3 regions of the Shinella sp. 838 genome follow, and region 1 is predicted to be linked to each of the others. Evidence: riboswitches for the same ligand, from Rfam matches in the RefSeq annotation. Region 1 holds a riboswitch; each other region holds the start of a gene.
What was found. Region 1 has a riboswitch for thiamine pyrophosphate ahead of thiB (thiamine ABC transporter substrate binding subunit). Riboswitches for the same ligand answer to the same signal wherever they lie in the genome.
Positions count from the first base shown of each region.

Region 1 (3,268 bases):
GTCCGGCGATACCCGGCAGGACCCGCCGGATGACGGGCCATTCGATAAGCCGGAACACTGCGCCGCTGCCCATGCCGAGATTGGCGGAGGTCAGCCAGTATTCGGCCGGAATGCGCTCGAGGGCCGCCAGCAGGAAGCGTGCGGCGAGCGGCAGGTTGAAGAAGACATGGGCGATCAGGATGCCGGCAAGCCCGTAGACGCTGACCGGGTTCTGCAGCCCGGCGAGCCCGAGCAGATCGTTGACGACGCCCTGCCGGCCCCAGACCTCGATGACGCCGAGTGCGGCGACCAGCGCCGGCAGGCCGAGCGGCACGACGGACAGCCGAATGATCCAGACGCGGCCGGAAAAATCCCGCTGTCGGGCGAGCGCCCGGGCGACCGGAATGGCGAGCAGGACGGACAGGAGTGTGGAGAGTGTCGCCTGCAGCAGAGTGAACTGCGCGACGCGCCCGATATAGGCATCGAGGAGCGGCGCGCCGGAGCCGGGGCCGGCATGGGCGAGAAGCACGGCGGTCGCCGCACCGACGAAGACCAGCACGGTGCCGAGGGCGAGGCCCCCGGCGACGCGCAATGTCCGCCGCTCGGTGCGGGCGAAGATCACGTTACTTGGCGCTCATCGCCGCGAGCCATTCGTCGATCCAGGCCTTGCGGTTGGCTGCAACCTCGTCCGACGACATCAGGAAGGTCTTTTCCGGCTTCACCAGCGCGTCGAAGGCGGCAGGCAGCGGGTCCTTCGTCTTGGCGGCCGGCATCATCCAGTTGGTTTCCGGAATGATCGACTGGAAATCCGGGCCGGTCATGAAGGTCAGGAACTGGCGGGCCAGATCCTTGTCGTCAGCGGTGTGCGTCAGACCGGCGACTTCGATCTGCACGTAATGGCCTTCGGAGAAGGCGGCGGCCTTGTAGCGCTCGGTCTTCTCCGCGATGACGTGGTAGGCCGGCGAGGTCGTGTAGGACAGCACCATCGGCGCCTCGCTCTTGGTGAAGAGGCCATAGGCTTCCGACCAGCCGGGCGTGACGGTCAGCACGCGATCCTTGAGTTTGCCCCAGGCCTCGCCCGCCTTGTCGCCATAAACCGACTTCACCCAGAGCAGCAGGCCGAGGCCGGGCGTCGACGTGCGCGGGTCCTCGATGACGATTTTTTGCGACGGGTCGCCTTCGACGAGGTCCTTGAGGCTCGTCGGCGGGGTCTTCAGCGTCTCGCTGTCATAGACGACGGCGAAATGGCCGTAGTCGTAGGGCAGGAATGTGTCGTCGGAGAAGCCGCCCGGCACGGTGAGGTCCGCCGGCGAAAGGCCATGCGCCTCGAAGAGGCCAGTCGCCTTGGCCTCGGTGATGAGGTTGGTGTCGAGGCCGAGAACGAGGTCGGCCTTGGTGCTTTCGCCTTCGAGCTTCAGGCGCGTCAGAAGTTCCACGCCATCGGCGACGCCGACCCATTCGACCGTGCAGCCGCAGGTCTTCTCGAAGGCTTCCTTGACCTTGGGGCCGGGGCCCCATTCGGCGACGAAGCTCTCATAGGTGTAGACGGTCAGCGTCTTTTCCTGCGCGAGCGCGGGAAGGGCGAGGGAAACGGCCAGTGCCGCGATGGTGGAGAAAAGTGTCTTGCGCATCCGCGCCTCCTTGTTGTTCACAAAACGGGAGTAGGGCGCAGGATGTGCCGTCTAATCCCTCCGCCGGTACGAGCCGGATCAGGTTCTTCGGGTTGGCGAGACCGCCTCTCAGCCAGTGGATCAAAAAAACCCGCTGGCACCCCGTTAGAGCAAGGCAAGGCATAATCCCGCTTGTGACAGTACGCAAGGGGCAAGCAAAAGGCCGGCGCAAGCGCCGGCCCTGCCGTTCTGAAATGTGTCGGGCCTTAAAGGCCGAAGGCGTCCTTGAACTGATACCACCAGGAGCCGATGGTGGAATATTGCGCACGGAACATGCGCCCACCCGGGAAGGGAATCCAGGGCAGCTTTTCGAACTGGCTGAAGCGCGAGAGATCGCCATCGACCGCTTCCGAGAGGATGCGGCCGAAAAGGTGCGAGCCGGTGACGCCGTGGCCGCTGTAGCCGTGGGCAAAATAGGTGTTCTTGCCGATCTTGCCCATCTGCGGCACGCGCGAGAAGGAGAGGGCGAAGTTGCCGCTCCAGGCGTAGTCGATTTTTACACCCTTCAGCGAGGGGAAGACCTTTTCGAGGTTTGGGCGGATTTTTGCGCGCACGTCCGCCGGATCGGTGCCGCCATAGACGGTGCCGCCGCCGAAAATCATGCGCTTGTCGGCGGAGAGGCGGAAGTAGTCGAGGATGTAGCGGACGTCCTCGACGCACATGTCGCTCGGGATCAGCGCATCGGCGCGCTCGGCGCCGAGCGGCTCGGTGGCGACCATCTGGGTGGAGACGGGCATGACGCGCGAAACCAGCTTCGGCACGACATGGCCGAGATAGGCATTGCCGCAAAGTACGGCGACCTTGGCGGTGACGCTGCCCTTCGCCGTGTGAATGACCGGCTTTTCCGCCTCGTGTTCGACGTGGGTGACGGGCGACTGTTCGTAGATCACGCCGCCGAGCGATTCGAGCGCCTTGGCCTCGCCGAGGGTGAGGTTGAGCGGGTGCATGTGGCCGCCGGTCGTGTCCAGCATGCCGCCGATATAGGCGTCGGTGTTGACCAGCTTGCTGATCGCCGCCTTGTCGAGCATCTGGTGGTCGTCCATGCCGTAGCTCTTCCAAAGGGCCTTCTTGTGCTCGAGGTCCTTCATGTGGGCGGGTGTATAGGCGGCATAGATATTGCCGGTCTTCATGTCGCAATCGATATCGTATTGCGAGACGATGCGGCGGATGATCTTGCCGCCTTCCTGCACCAGGCCGCCGACGAAGGCGCCGGCCTGGTCGCCGTAGCGGCGCTTGATCGTGTCGAGGCTGGCGTTGAGGCCATTGACGATCTGGCCGCCGTTGCGGCCCGAGGCGCCCCAGCCGATGCCGGCGCCCTCGACCATCACGACCTTGTAGCCCTTTTCGGCAAGGTGGATGGCGGTGGAGAGGCCGGAATAGCCGGCGCCGAGCACGGCGACGTCGGCGGTGACAGCGCCTTCCAGCACCTTCGGCGTGCGGATGATGTTGCGGGAGGCGGCGTAGTAGCTGTCGGGATAGGCGCCGTTGCCGGCATAGGACTGGGTATTGGCCATCAGACGATTTCCAGGTAGGCGCTGAATTCGAAGTCGGTCACCTGTTCGGCAAAACCGGCGATTTCCTGCCGCTTGCAGGCGATCAGCATGGAGCGGAGATCCGTG
Region 1 is NZ_JARSBQ010000008.1:53,971-57,238, forward strand. It holds gene thiP (thiamine/thiamine pyrophosphate ABC transporter permease) at 1-598, opposite strand, end outside; gene thiB (thiamine ABC transporter substrate binding subunit) at 603-1,610, opposite strand; TPP riboswitch at 1,649-1,764, opposite strand; gene P9A16_RS21955 (NAD(P)/FAD-dependent oxidoreductase) at 1,856-3,163, opposite strand; gene P9A16_RS21960 (glutamine synthetase family protein) at 3,163-3,268, opposite strand, start outside.

Region 2 (3,268 bases), on a different contig from region 1:
TCCTTCTGCGCCTCGGCACGGATATCGTGCGAGATGCGCATGGAGCAGAATTTCGGGCCGCACATGGAGCAGAAATGCGCCACCTTGTGTGCCTCCTTCGGCAGCGTCTCGTCGTGGAAGGCGCGGGCGGTTTCCGGGTCGAGCGAGAGGTTGAACTGGTCCTCCCAACGGAACTCGAAACGGGCACGCGACAGCGCGTCGTCGCGGATCTTCGCCGCCGGATGGCCCTTGGCGAGATCGGCGGCGTGGGCGGCGATCTTGTAGGTGATGACGCCGACCTTCACGTCGTCGCGGTCCGGTAGGCCGAGATGTTCCTTCGGCGTGACGTAGCAGAGCATGGCGGTGCCGAACCAGCCGATCATCGCCGCACCGATGCCCGAGGTGATGTGGTCGTAGCCGGGGGCGATGTCGGTCGTCAGCGGCCCGAGCGTGTAGAAGGGCGCCTCGCCACAGACCTTCAGTTGCTTGTCCATGTTCTCCTTGATCTTGTGCATCGGCACATGGCCGGGGCCTTCGATCATGACCTGGCAGTCCTTTGCCCAGGCGATCTGCGTCAGCTCGCCGAGCGTTTCGAGTTCGGCGAACTGCGCGGCGTCGTTGGCGTCAGCGATCGAGCCGGGGCGCAGGCCGTCACCGAGCGAGAAGGAGACGTCATAGGCGCGGCAGATGTCGCAGATTTCCTCGAAATGTTCGTAGAGGAAGCTTTCCCGGTGGTGATGGAGACACCACTTGGCCATGATCGAGCCGCCACGCGAGACGATGCCGGTGACGCGGTTGACGGTGAGCGGAATATAGGCGAGCCGCACGCCGGCATGGATGGTGAAATAATCGACGCCCTGTTCGGCCTGCTCGATCAGTGTGTCGCGGAAAACCTCCCAGGTGAGGTCCTCGGCAATGCCGTTGACCTTTTCCAGCGCCTGGTAGAGCGGCACGGTGCCGATCGGGACCGGTGAATTGCGGATGATCCATTCGCGGATGTTGTGGATGTTTCGGCCGGTGGAGAGGTCCATGACCGTATCGCCGCCCCAGCGGATCGCCCAGACCATCTTCTCGACCTCTTCCGCCATGGAGGAGGTGACGGCGGAATTGCCGATATTGGCGTTGATCTTCACCAGAAAGTTCCGGCCGATGATCATCGGCTCGGCTTCTGGATGGTTGATGTTGGCGGGAATGATCGCCCGGCCGCTTGCGACTTCCTGGCGGACGAATTCCGGCGTGACGAAGTCGGGGATGTGGGCGCCGAAACTCTCGCCGTCGCGAACAAGCGCTTGGTTTGCGGCCTTGCGGCCGAGGTTTTCGCGGATGGCGATGAATTCCATTTCCGGCGTGATGATGCCGGCGCGGGCATAGGCGAGCTGCGTCACCGCCTTGCCGTTTGTCGCCCGGCGAGGCCGGTTGCGCACGGGAAATTCGGGTGTCAGCCGCTCCCCGGTGGCAAAGCCGTTGTCCTCCGGACGGATGTGGCGGCCGTCATAGTCCTCGGTATCGCCGCGTGCGGCGACCCAGGCCTCGCGGAGCCGCGGCAGGCCGCTTTCGATCGAGACGACATGGGTGGGGTCGGTATAGGGGCCGGAGGCGTCGTAGACGATGACTGGCGGTTCGCCGGAGGTCGGGTGCAGGGCGATCTCGCGCATCGGCACGCGGATCTGCGGGTGCTGCTCGCCGGCGATGTGAATCTTTCGCGAGGCGGGCAGGGCGCCTGTCGTGACGGTGGGAGTGAGCTTCTGGGCGGCAATATTCATTCGTGAGGCTCCAAGTTTGCGATTGGAGACCCAGTCCTAGAGCCGGAATGATGGAAGGACGCGTAGGCGGAATCCGGGTTGCGGATTTCGGGTTCTACAGCGCTTGCACCGTCCCTACGCCAGTATGAACTGGATCAGGTTCAACGGGTCACTGCGCTGCGAATGCCAGCAGTATCTCAGCCCCTTGTCGGGACCCCCCTGGTGAATGCTCTAAGCAAAGACGCTGCCGGCTGATTTGTCAACCGGGTAATATTCGTAAGAAATTGCTTACGCATATTGCGATGCAAGAAGCAAAAAAACGGCGGGGTTTTGCCCCGCCGTTTCCTCTTGAATCATTTGCGAAAACTATTCGCGCTCGCCAGTGAAATTCAGCAGAAGCTGGAAGATGTTGACGAAGTTCAGGTACAGCGAAAGCGCGCCGAACACGGCCATCTTCTGCTGCGATTCCTGGTCGATGTTTTCAGCATACTGCTGCTTGATGTTCTGCGTGTCCCAGGCGGTGAGGCCGACGAAGACGACGATGCCGATCACGGAAATTGCGAACTGCAGCGCGCTCGAACCGAGGAAGATGTTGACGACCGAGGCGATCACGACGCCGATAAGGCCCATGATCAGGAACGAGCCGAACTTCGCGAGGTCACGCTTCGTCACGTAGCCATAGAGGCTCGTCGCGCCGAACATCGAGGCGGCGATGAAGAAGGTGCGGGCGATGCTCGTGCCGGTGAAGACGAGGAACACCGAGGCGAGCGACAGGCCCATGACGGCGCAGAAAGCCCAGAAGGTCATCTGCGCGGTGCTGGCCGACATCGTCTGGATCTTGAACGAGAAAAAGAAGACGAAGGCGAGCGGCGCCAGCATCACCACCCACTTCAGCGGGGAGGAGAAGATCGGCACGTAGAGGGCCGGCGTCGAGCCGACGATGAAGGCGATGAGGCCGGTGATCACAAGGCCGGCGCCCATGTAGTTGTAGACACGCAGCATGTGCTGGCGCAGGCCCTCGTCGAAGAGGGCGGCCGACTGCGCCTGCGCGCCGTAGCCAAATCGCTGTTGTACGGGATCCATCGAATAACTCCTTCGGTTTGGACGCGGTTGATCAGTAGAGCGTGCGCGAAAGATCGCGCGCGGTTTCCGCCAGGTCGTCGGCCTTGCGGCTTTCCGAAACCAGCGCATAGGCGACATCGCCGATCTGCCAGTAGGCGGCACGGGCATTGTCGGCGTGGAAGAGCAGGACGTGCTGCACGCCGAACGAGCCGGGGCGCACCGCAAAGAGCGACAGGCGCTCGCCCTTGCGTGGTTCCAGCACCAGTTCGACGCTCGGACCATAGGCCGAGGGGAAGACCTGCGTGTCGATCACGCCCCAACCCTTCGGCAGGTCCGGCAGCACGATCGCGGTTGCAGAGCGGATCTCGGCCGGATCGAAGGTCTCGGTTTCCGGCTGGGATGCCATGGTATCGCGCAGCAGCGTCGTCTTGTGCGCGCGCACCGCCTCCTCCACGAAGGCAGGCGGGGGCGTGGAGGCCACGACC
Region 2 is NZ_JARSBQ010000001.1:140,142-143,409, forward strand. It holds gene thiC (phosphomethylpyrimidine synthase ThiC) at 1-1,742, opposite strand, end outside; TPP riboswitch at 1,836-1,952, opposite strand; gene P9A16_RS00660 (Bax inhibitor-1/YccA family protein) at 2,088-2,804, opposite strand; gene P9A16_RS00665 (anti-sigma factor family protein) at 2,836-3,268, opposite strand, start outside.
Region 2: another riboswitch for thiamine pyrophosphate. It lies ahead of thiC (phosphomethylpyrimidine synthase ThiC); the one in region 1 lies ahead of thiB (thiamine ABC transporter substrate binding subunit).

Region 3 (3,268 bases), on a different contig from region 1:
GCTGGAAAACCTTGCCAGCGAGTGTGGGCTCGGCCGCTTCCGGCTGGTGCGCGATTTTGCCCGCCTCACCGGCCTGACACCGCATGCCTACCTGCTCCAGCGCCGCACCGAGCTTGCCCGGCGGCTGATTGCTTCCGGCACGCCGCTCGCCGAGGCAGCGATTGCGTCCGGCTTTGCCGACCAGAGCCACATGACGCGCAATTTCACCCGCCGCTACGGCTACACACCCGGCACCTATCTCGCCGCCCGCGCCTGAACGGCCTGCATCCCGCAATTTCGTTCAAGACCCGCGCCGCCCTTCCGGTATTCCCTGCCGTCTTTCAAGCCGCATGGAACCAGACATGACTTCCGAATTCCTCATTACCTCGCTCGTCGTCATCCTTTTGCCCGGCACCGGCGTGATCTATACGCTGGCGCTCGGCATCAGCGGCGGGTTCCGCGCTGCTGTTCTGGCCGCCTTCGGCTGCACGCTCGGCATCATCCCGCATATCCTCGCCAGCGTCGTTGGCCTCGCCGCCGTGCTGCATGCCAGTGCGCTCGCCTTCGAGGTGCTGCGCTATATCGGCGTCGCCTATCTCCTGTTCATCGCCTGGAGCCTGCTGAAGGACAGCAATGCGCTGGATGTCGGGCCGGAGCAGGCACCGGTCGGCGGCGCGGCAAGGATCGTGCGCAAGGGCATCTTCACCAACATCTTCAATCCGAAGCTCTCGCTGTTCTTTCTCGCCTTCCTGCCGCAGTTCATCCCGGCGGGCACTTCCGGCGATGCCACCGGACAGATGCTCTTCCTCGGCGGCATCTTCATGGCGCTCACCTTCCTTGTCTTCGTCGGCTATGGAGCGCTTGCCGCCGGCCTGCGCCGGCAGGTGCTGAGCCGGCCGGCGGTCATCGTCTGGATGCAGCGCAGCTTCGCCGCCGCCCTCGGCCTCATGGGCCTCAGGCTTGCACTCGCCGACCGGTAACGGCCTGAGCGGGCTGCCGACCGGTCCTAAAGAGCGTGAAAATGATGCAGCGGGCCGTGGCCGGAGCCGACGGTCAGCGCATCCGACATGCGCACGGCACCGGCGATGAAGCGCTTGGCCGCCGCCACGGCATCGGGGAGCGCCAGTCCCTTGCCGAGTTCGGCTGCGATTGCGCTCGACAGGGAACAACCGGTGCCATGCGTGTTGCGTGTCAGCACCCGCACACCCTCGAACCAGTGCAGCCGGTCTGGCGTCGCGAGCACGTCGGGGCTCTCGCTGCCCGGCAGATGACCGCCCTTCAGCAGCACCGCCTTCGGCCCGAAGCCAAGCAGCCGCCTTGCCTGGTCCTCCATACCAGCCCGGTCCACGGCCTCCGCCTCGCCCAGGAGGGCAGCCGCCTCCGGCAGATTCGGCGTCAGCACGCTTGCGCGCGGCAGCAGCTGGCGCGTCAGTGCGGCGACGGCCTCCTGCGCCAGGAGCGAAGCCCCGCCCTTGGCGACCATGACCGGGTCGAGCACGATGGGCACATCACGATGCGGCGAGAGGGCAGCGGCCACGGCTTCGGCGATCTCTGCCGAGGCGATCATGCCGATCTTCACCGCATCCACCCGGATATCGGCGAAAACCGCGGCGATCTGCGCCGCCACGAAGCCGGGCGGCACCAGATGCACGCCGGAAACGCCTTGCGTATTCTGCGCCGTCAGGGCCGTCAGGGCCGCCATACCGTAAGCACCGCGCGCGGCAAACGTCTTGAGATCCGCCTGTATGCCCGCGCCGCCCGAGGGGTCGGAGCCCGCGATCGAGAGAATGTTTGCGATTGTGTCGGCCATCTCGCCTCCTTTCGGCAGGGGTGGCCTCGGGGTGGCTGCGATGCGGCACCCGTTCGACTCCCTCCGCCGGCATGATCCGGTTCAGGTTCAAAGGGTGCTTCTCAGCCCGCCTTCCGGCGGACGCCCCTGTCTTAAACGAGTTTTCGCAAATGACGCGGCGCCTGTCACGCCGAAAGTGGCGTACAGGAGCGTTTGCCCCCGGCGCCATGCATCCTTCTCCCTGTCCGCAGGGAGAAGGCGGCCGATGGATTCGCAGGCAGGTAACCCGCCCAATCAGGCCTTTGTGACGTGGTATTCCTTGATGGCAACCATCTTGATTGCCGGATACCGCTCTGCCTCGTAGCGCAGCGAGAAGGCATCCTGCGCCAGGAAGACCGGGTCGCCGTCAAGGTCGCGGGCGATATCGCCGCGGCGCTGGGTGACGAACTTGTCCAGCTCCGCTGCGCTGTCCGAGGAAATCCAGCGGCAGACGGAAAAGCGTGACATTTCGAAGGAGACCGGCAGGCCATATTCCGCCGAAAGCCGCTCCTTCAACACGTCGAGCTGCAGCGCACCGACGACGCCGACGATGGCGGGCGAGCCGTCTTCCGGCGAGAAGAGCTGCACGACGCCCTCCTCCGCCATCTGCTGGAGCGCCTCCTTCAGCTTCTTGGCTTTCATCGCGTCTTCCAGCCGCACGCGACGCAGAATTTCCGGCGCGAAGTTCGGCACGCCTTCGAAGACCAGCGCCTCGCCTTCCGTCAGCGTGTCGCCGATGCGCAGCGTGCCATGGTTGGGGATACCCACCACGTCGCCGGCATAGGCCGTATCGGCCAGCTGGCGCTGCGAGGCGAAGAAGAACTGCGGGGCGGAAAGGCCGATCGTCTTGCCCGTGCGGGCAAGGCGCACCTTCATGCCACGCTCCAGCATGCCGGAGCAGACGCGGGCAAAGGCGATGCGGTCGCGATGGTTCGGGTCCATGTTCGCCTGGATCTTGAAGACGAAGGCCGTCATCTTGTCTTCCGAGGCGTGGACCTTGCGCACATCCGCCACCTGATCGCGCGGCGGCGGCGCGAAGGCGCCGAGTGCGTTGATGAGGTCTCGCACGCCGAAATTCCGCAGCGCCGAGCCGAAGAAGACCGGCGTCATGTGCCCCTCAAGGAAGGCCTCCTGATCGTAGGGCCGGCAGGCCTCGCGGGCGAGTTCAAGCTCTTCGGTGAAGGCGGCCCGCTCGTTTTCCGGCAGGTTCTTCGCCACGACGGCCGGGTCGTCGATCTTCGTTGGCTGCACCTGCGTGTCCGAGCCGCGGAAGGTGCGCTCGGCCAGGTGATAGGAGCCGCAGAAGGTCTTCGAGCGGCCGACTGGCCAGGTGATGGGCGCGGTGTCGAGCGCCAGCTTCTCTTCCACCTCGTCGAGGATTTCGAAGGGGTCGCGGCTCTCGCGGTCCATCTTGTTGACGAAAGTGATGATCGGGATGTCGCGCAGGCGGCAGACCTCGAA
Region 3 is NZ_JARSBQ010000003.1:188,573-191,840, reverse strand. It holds gene P9A16_RS12480 (helix-turn-helix transcriptional regulator) at 1-256, shown strand, start outside; gene P9A16_RS12475 (LysE family translocator) at 342-959, shown strand; gene thiD (bifunctional hydroxymethylpyrimidine kinase/phosphomethylpyrimidine kinase) at 986-1,789, opposite strand; TPP riboswitch at 1,831-1,927, opposite strand; gene P9A16_RS12465 (peptide chain release factor 3) at 2,063-3,268, opposite strand, start outside.
Region 3: another riboswitch for thiamine pyrophosphate. It lies ahead of thiD (bifunctional hydroxymethylpyrimidine kinase/phosphomethylpyrimidine kinase); the one in region 1 lies ahead of thiB (thiamine ABC transporter substrate binding subunit).